Regions from separate parts of the Clostridium senegalense genome, predicted to be linked through region 1. Evidence: a T-box and tRNA genes for the amino acid it is inferred to sense, from the RefSeq annotation. Region 1 holds a T-box; the other holds one or more tRNA genes.

Evidence for each region. The T-box of region 1 lies ahead of asnS (asparagine--tRNA ligase). A T-box ahead of a tRNA ligase gene usually reads a tRNA of that ligase, here a tRNA-Asn.
Region 2: it has a tRNA-Asn gene. The T-box ahead of asnS (asparagine--tRNA ligase) is inferred to sense a tRNA for this amino acid. The anticodon was not compared.

Annotation. Positions count from the first base shown of each region.
Region 1 is NZ_JAHLNC010000001.1:823,528-827,978, forward strand. It holds gene KQI36_RS03915 (class I SAM-dependent methyltransferase) at 1-84, opposite strand, end outside; gene asnS (asparagine--tRNA ligase) at 303-1,694, opposite strand; T-box leader at 1,818-2,067, opposite strand; gene KQI36_RS03925 (YjjW family glycine radical enzyme activase) at 2,255-3,097, opposite strand; gene KQI36_RS03930 (YjjI family glycine radical enzyme) at 3,087-4,451, opposite strand, start outside.
Region 2 is NZ_JAHLNC010000003.1:15,782-20,232, forward strand. It holds gene KQI36_RS07400 (glycine--tRNA ligase) at 264-1,655, opposite strand; tRNA gene KQI36_RS07405 (tRNA-Asn) at 2,059-2,133, opposite strand; gene lysS (lysine--tRNA ligase) at 2,276-3,799, opposite strand; gene greA (transcription elongation factor GreA) at 3,812-4,294, opposite strand.

The DNA.
Region 1 (4,451 bases):
CTCTTTATTGCTCCTATTGCTAATAACTATTTTTATAATTTCTTCATTTAAAATTTCTTCAATTGTATTTCTTAAATCTTCCATATCAACACACCTTATTACTTATTTTTAATTTAACTTACTTATTATAACATAACTTATTTACATTATAATTAAAATATTTTCATACAAAATGTAGTATTGAATTTTAAACTTATTCATTTTAAAATAAAAATTTCAGATTTCCTGTGCAAAATATAGTAAAAAAGCTTCAAAATGAAACTTTAGTTTCACTTCAAAGCTTTTTTATTAATATTTTTATATTAGAATTCAGCTGTTCCTGTAGTTCTTGGGAATGGTATTACGTCTCTAATATTGCTTATTCCTGTTACGTACATTATCATTCTTTCAAATCCTAGTCCAAATCCAGCATGTTTAGTTCCGCCGTATTTTCTTAATTCTAGGTACCACCAGTAATCTTCTTTTTTAAGTCCTAATTCTTCTATTCTAGCTTCTAGTACATCTAATCTTTCTTCCCTTTGGCTTCCTCCAACTATTTCTCCTATTCCTGGTACTAATAAGTCCATAGCTGCAACAGTTTTTTGGTCTTCATTTAATCTCATATAGAATGCTTTTATCTCTTTTGGATAGTCAGTTACAAATAAAGGTTTTTTAAATACTTCTTCTGTTAAGTATCTTTCATGCTCTGTTTGTAAATCTATACCCCATTCTACTGGATATTGGAATTCTTTATCTGCTTTCTTTAGTATGTCAACTGCTTCTGTATAAGTTACTTTTCCAAAATCAGATGTAGCAACGTGTACTAATCTTTCTTTTAATCCTTTATCGATAAAGCTGTTGAAGAATTCTATTTCCTCTGGAGCATTTTCTAATACATAGCTTATTATATATTTAATCATATCTTCTGCAAGTTCCATATCATCTTGTAACTCTGCAAATGCTATTTCAGGCTCTACCATCCAGAATTCAGCAGCATGTCTTGCTGTATTTGAATTTTCAGCTCTAAATGTTGGTCCAAAAGTATAAACATTTCTAAATGCTAATGCATAAGCTTCTGCTGCAAGTTGACCACTAACTGTTAAATTTGTTTCTTTTCCAAAGAAATCTTCTTTATAATCTATTTCTCCACCTTCTGTTTTAGGAATATCGTTTAAATCCATAGTTGTAATTCTAAACATTTCTCCTGCGCCTTCACAGTCACTTCCTGTAATTATTGGAGTATGAGTATAAACAAATCCTCTTTCTTGGAAAAATTTGTGTATAGCAAAAGCTACTAATGAACGTACTCTAAATACAGCTGAGAAAGTATTACTTCTTGGTCTTAAATGAGCTATTGTTCTTAAGAATTCAAAACTATGTCTTTTCTTTTGAAGCGGATAATCGTTATCTGATTCTCCTTCTATCTCTATTTTTTCAGCTTTTAACTCAAAAGGTTGTTTAGCTCCTGGAGTTAAAACTAATTTTCCCTCTACTGTTATTGATGAACTAATGCTTAACTTTGATACTTCTTTAAAATTTTCTAATCCTTCTTCAAATATAACTTGAAGGTTCTTGAAGAAAGTTCCGTCATTGATTTCTATAAAACCAAAGTTTTTAGATGCCCTTAAAGTTCTAATCCATCCACTTATTGAAATCATTTGTTCTGCGTATTTTTCAGATTCTCTGTAAAGTTGTTTTACAAGTATTTTTTCCATATATATATCCTCCTTTAAATTGCGATTAAAAATTTTAACTTATATATCTATTTTTAATCTAATTAACTTTATTTTTTAGTTTTAATATAAATTTAAATATAAAAAAACCTTCCATCCTCTAATAAAAGGGACGAAAGGTTATGATTCCGCGGTACCACCCAAATTGTCATAAAATGACCAACTTATCATCAGTACAGATATTAATCGATACTGTTCAATCTATAACGGTTTGACTCCGTCTAAGCCTACTTTCATAACAATTTCGGTTAGAAACTCTGAGATGTTCTTCTATATAAGTTTCATATTGGTCTCTCACCACCACCAATTCGCTAAGATTACCTCTTATATATACTCTTCTCTTCATAGTTTTTATTTATTTGCTTTATTTATATATGATTTTATATTGACACAATTGAAATGTCAAGTGGAAAATCTTTTATTTTAAATTTATTTTTTCTATTTTGACATAATATTATGCACTATTTTTTAATTATTATTGTCAAACTCATGTATTTTTATATATTTTAAAATTTAATTCTATTTAAATTCAAAAATTATTTTTACACAATTAGAACATTTTTAACTCCATTTTTCAATGCTATTTCTTTTAATTTATTCATATAGTCTTGACTAGGTGTATATGCTTTTAAAAGTTCTTCTCTTACCCCTAAACTACGAAATTTTATTAATTTATAAATTATATTGTTATCTATTTTTGATATAAGTTTACTTCCCATATCTATAGTGTATTCATTATCTAATAGTTCTGGAACTACTACTGTTCTTATTTCATAGACTTTATCTTTTTTCGCAAGTTCTTCTATATTTTTTAAAACCATTTCATTTCCAAGGCCTACAAGTTCTTTGTTTTCTTTCGAATTAAAGGCTTTTAAATCTATCATAGTTTTATCTGTTACTTCTAACAACTGTTGATTTTCATATAATCTTGTTGATCCATTTGTATCTATGAATGTAGTTAAACCCATTTTTTTAACCACTTTAAATAACTCTAAAAGAAATTCACTTTGAAGAGTACATTCTCCACCGGATACTGTTATTCCTGATATAAAAAATTTAACTTTTTCTATTTCTTTAACAATATCATCTACAGTCATTTCCAAAACTTTTGGACTACTATTTCTATCGCAAGCAGCTATACAACAATCGCAATTCTTACACTTAGCCCTGTTATAATTAACTTTATCATCAACCATGGTAAGTGCACCATAGTTACAACTTTCAATACACTTACCACAGTTTATACATAAATTTATAGTTTCTGGATTGTGACAATACAAACAATTGTAATTACACCCTTGTAAAAATATTGCCATTCTATTTCCTTCTCCATCTACAGAACTAAATGGAATTATTTTATTTACTAAAGCTTTACTATTCTTCATTTTTCCTTAATCTTCTCTCTAATATCTTAGCATTTTTAGCTGCTCCATATCCTAAAACAACTGTATCATTTAGAACTTGCTCATTTTTTTCTAATTTTTCTATATCAGATCTTTTTACAAGATATCCAGTTATTCTTATTACATCACAATCAGCACAGTATACTGAAATATATCTTAAATTTAACTTAAATGCTCCTCTAACAATATCAACTATAGCTTTAGGATTTCTCTTAGCTGTTTCATCAAATTTAAATATATCACCTATTCCTGATGGAAAATACTTATGGTAAGGAGCACTTTGAATCAGGTGCTCATGTATTGGAGGTTCTTCTCCTATTGGAATTCTACAACCTGGAGCTACTCCTTTGTCACTATCAAGCCCTACTTGAGCATGTAATACATACTTTCCATCTGTTGCTTTGCAATGCTCATTTGTATGTAAGTTTACTACTTGTTGCATTTTCTCTATAATTTCTATTCCTAAATCATTAGCTTCTTTTGAATATCCAAATCTATCTTCTTGCTTTTCTGAGCCTACAAAATAGTTTACAGCATCTGCAAGTCCAACCATTCCGAACATTGCAGTAAAGTTATCTTTATTTAAAAATCCTTCTTTTACTAAGAAATTAGATTCAAAAAATCCACTTTCCTCCACAATAAAGTTCACTCTAACATCCATAAGCTCTAACATAGATTGAATTGATTTTGGTAATAGTTCGTTCATAAATTCATCTATATTTTTTGCCTTTGGTGCAAGCTTTGCAAGATTTAACCTTACTAAAGTATAACTTCCTCCACCAATATTTAGTCCATTATAACAACTTGCTATTGCGTAATTTCCTAAATCATTAGTGAACATTTCATGATTAGCAAAGCTTGGTTTTGCACAACTAAGTGCAGTATTCACAGCTTCCACCATAAGTTCATCCGGTGTATTTTCAGCAACTTTCAATGTTATATTAGGTGTGGAATTTTGCAGTTCTCTTTCTGCTTTTAAAATTAACCTTCCTGCTTTAGTATCCATAGGTCCGATATTTGCATGACAGAAAGAATCTGTTATTGTTCTATCAATGTGCATTAAAAATAATTTTATTGCATTGTATGCTTCCTCTTCATCCTTAACAAAAGGCTCTAAAAGTGTATCTAGATTTCCAACATAAACTGGGAATGTAGTTACTGATGGAACATGTTTATAAAGCATTAATAAACTGTGAGTTGCTTCCCATATATTTGTTGGTGGATTTATACCTAAAAACTTGCTACCTTCTCTCATAAATTTCTCATAATCTGGAACTATATATCTAGGTCTGTATGGTGCATTACCTTCCCATAAGTCACAAATTACACCTTCATC
Region 2 (4,451 bases), on a different contig from region 1:
ATAACACATAACATATCCCCATGATTAAACCCTATTTTTTACCGGATTTTAATCCGGTTATTTTTTTTGTATATTTTACATAAAGCATTTTTTAAAATCAGTTTAATTATTCAAATTTATACTTTTTATATATTATTCAAAGTAAAATACTTTATTTTTACCATGATATACTATATAAAATATATAAGAATAGTAAACTGCTATTTTTAAAAACACCTAATTAAAATCCCAACAAGTTTTTGTTGGGATTTTTATTTTATTTATTAAAACTCTATTTTTTCTTCTATATATTTAACTAAATCATCTACTGATAATCTTATTTGTTCCATTGTATCTCTATCTCTAATTGTAACAGTATTATCTTCCATTGTATCAAAGTCAACAGTTATACAAAGCGGAGTTCCAATCTCATCTTGTCTTCTATATCTTTTTCCTATACTTCCTGCTTCATCATATTCAATATTGAATTTTTTAGCAAGCATAGAATATACTTCTAATGACTTTTCACTTAATTTCTTGCTTAGTGGTAATACTGCAGCTTTAAATGGTGCTAATGCAGGGTGTAAGTGTAATACATTTCTTACATCTCCGCCTTCTAATTCTTCTTCTTCATATGCATTTATTAAAAACGCTAAAGCTACTCTGTCTGCACCTAATGATGGTTCTATTACATATGGTACATATTTTTCATTAGTTGTAGGATCTAGATATTTCATATCCTCACCTGAATGTTCCATATGTCTTTTTAAATCGTAATCTGTTCTATCAGCTATTCCCCATAGTTCGCCCCATCCAAATGGGAATAAGAATTCTATATCACATGTTGCATTACTATAGAAAGATAATTCTTCTTTGCTATGATCTCTAAATCTTAAGCTTTCTTCTCTCATTCCTAAATCAAATAAGAATTTTTTACAATAATCTTTCCAGTATTCAAACCACTCTAAATCAGTTCCTGGTTTACAGAAGAATTCAAGTTCCATTTGTTCGAATTCTCTAGTTCTAAATGTAAAGTTTCCTGGAGTTATTTCATTTCTAAAAGATTTACCAACTTGAGCTACTCCAAATGGTACTTTTTTTCTAGATGCTCTTTGAGCATTTTTAAAGTTTACAAATATACCTTGAGCTGTTTCAGGTCTTAAGTATATTTCTGATTTATTATCTTCTGTTATACCTTGGAATGTTTTAAACATTAAGTTAAATTTTCTTATATCAGTGAAATTTCTTTTTCCACATTTAGGACATACTATTTCATTTTTCTCAATATAATTTTTATATTCTTCGTTAGTCCATCCATCTGCTACTGCAAATTCAGCTCCTTGCGCAGCCATGTGATCTTCAACTAATTTATCTGCTCTAAATCTAGCTTTACATTCTTTACAATCCATTAATGGGTCTGAGAAACCACCTACATGTCCTGTAGCAACCCAAACTTGTGGATTCATAAGTATTGAACAATCTAATCCTACGTTATATGGACTTTCTTGAACAAACTTTTTCCACCATGCTTTTTTTACATTGTTTTTAAATTCTACACCTATAGGACCATAATCCCAAGAATTTGCTAGTCCTCCATAAATCTCTGACCCAGCAAATATAAAACCTCTATTTTTACATAAGCTAATAATCTTATCCATAGTTATTTCTGTCATAATACTTCCTCCTTTTTTGTTTCTAAAAATAAAAAAACCATTACTAGTTAAGGGACGAAATTTAATTCCGCGGTTCCACCCTTATTAGCAATAGCTCAACTCTTCCAACTATACTCAAAAGCTCCATTCACAATAAATTCATAATGGTTTACACCAAACACCATCTCTCTTTTAATTCTTTATTGTTACTCTTCTTTCTCATCATATATCTATTAAATTATATATACCTATTTTATCAAAATAACTTTCATTGTCAAGACAATACTTTTTAGTTTTTATATTATACTATGAACTAAAATAGTCTTTGGTTCTATATTATTAAAAATACTTCTAAATATATGTATGTCCTTTTTTATATTTTTTATTCAAAAAAAAGTAATACAACTGTATTACTTGAAAATTCAAATGGCTCCGCGAAAAGGATTCGAACCTTCAACCTATCGGTTAACAGCCGAGTGCTCCACCGTTGAGCTATCGCGGAATATTTAATTAATTTACACTTTCATTATACATAAACTTTTATTTTTTTTCAAGTAGTTTTTCTTATTTTTTTTATTTTTTAAATAAAAGAATAAAGCCTAAAACTTTTAGGCTTTATTCTTTATATTTAAATGAAATTTTTCTTATTGTAATGGTTTCATTGTAGGGAATAATATTACGTCTCTTATAGATGTTGAATCAGTTAAGAACATTACTATTCTATCTATACCAATTCCTAATCCACCTGTTGGAGGCATACCTATTTCTAATGCATTCATGAATTCTTCATCTATAACATAAGCCTCATCATCACCAAGTTCTCTTTCATTTGCTTGTTGTGCAAATCTATCTCTTTGAACTATTGGATCATTAAGCTCTGAGTATGCATTACATACTTCTCTACCATAAACAAAACCTTCGAATCTTTCTGTAAATCCTTCATTACCACGTTTTTTCTTAGTTAATGGTGATATTTCAACAGGATAATCACAAAGGAATGTTGGTTGTATTAAATGTTCTTCTCCATATTCTTCAAATAACATATTTAATACTTCACCCTTTGTTACTTTATCTATTGCTTTAGGGAATTCTAAATGTTTCTCTTTAGCAATTTTTTGAGCTTCTTCATCTGTTTTTATTTCATTAAAATCTATACCTGCATATTCTTTTACAGCATCAACCATTGTTATTCTTCTCCAAGGTGGTGTGAAATCTATTTCTGTTCCTTGGTACGTAACTTTAGTTGTTCCATGTACTTTTTCACATGCATATGCAACAAGTTGTTCCATTATTTCCATCATATCATTATAATCAGCATAAGCTTCATATAACTCTATCATTGTAAACTCTGGGTTATGTCTTATACTCATTCCTTCATTTCTGAAGTTTTTACCCATATCATAAACCTTTTCGAATCCACCAACTATACATCTTTTTAAATATAATTCTGTAGCTATTCTTAGGTACATGTCTATATCTAATGTGTTATGATGAGTTACAAAAGGTCTAGCAGCGGCTCCCCCTGCAATAGGTGATAGTATTGGAGTTTCAACCTCTAAGTATCCTCTATTATCTAAGAATTCTCTTATAGCTTTTATTATGTTAATTCTCTTCATGAATGTATCTCTAACATCCTTATTCATAACAAGGTCTACTTCTCTTTGTCTATATTTTAAATCTGGATTTTTAAGTCCATGCCATTTTTCTGGTAATGGTTTTAAAGATTTTGATATTAATGTTATTTCTTTTGCACGTATTGAAGTTTCTCCTGTTCTAGTAACAAAAGCTGTACCTGTTACAGTTACAAAATCTCCAATATCAAAAGTTTTAGCATCTTTAAAAGACTCTTCTCCAACTGCATCTAATCTAACATATATTTGTATTTTACCATCTCTATCATGAACATCACAGAATCCTGCTTTACCTTGGATTCTTTTTGACATAAGTCTTCCAGCTATAGTTACAAGATTATCTCCTAATTCTTCAAATTGTTCTTTAACTTCTTGTGAATTATGAGTTCTATTAACCTTATATACATCAAAAGGATCTTTACCCTGCTCTTGAAGTTCAGCTAATTTTTGTCTTCTTATTGTAACCTGTTCGTTAAATTCTTCTTCTTTAGCTTGTATATCTTCTATTTCTAATTCTCTTGTGTTATTTTCTTCCATGTTAATAACCTCCTAAGATCTTCTGATTTCAATTATCTCATACTTACTAGTTCCATCCGGAATTATTGCTTCTACTACATCACCAACACCTTTACCGATAAGGGCACTTCCAACTGGTGACTCGTTAGATATTTTATTTTCCATAGGATCTGCTTCTGCTGACCCTACAATTGCAAACTCAACTTCTTCATCAAACTGAAAGTCTTTAACTCTTACTATAGAGCCTACACTAACTATATCGTTGTCTAGTTCGCTTTCATCTACAACTGATGCATTTCTTAACATGTTCTCAAGTTGTATTATTCTTCCTTCTACAAAAGCCTGTTCATTTTTTGCTTCATCATATTCTGAGTTTTCACTTAAATCTCCATATCCTAAAGCAACTTTTATCTTTTCAGTTATTTCTTTTCTCTTCACAGTTTTTAAGAATTCTAATTCTTCTTCTAATTTTTTTACGCCTTCGTACGTCATTACATACTTTTTAGTATCGCTCATTTTCTTCTCCCCTTTAACGATATATAATATAATATAGTTAATTCTATTGATAAACATATTAAAATAATTTGTTTTAGGCATCTGAAACTAAATAATAAGTCAAAGATGGGAAGTATATTTTGAGTTAGACAAGGAAACAGGTTCCACAGATAGTAGC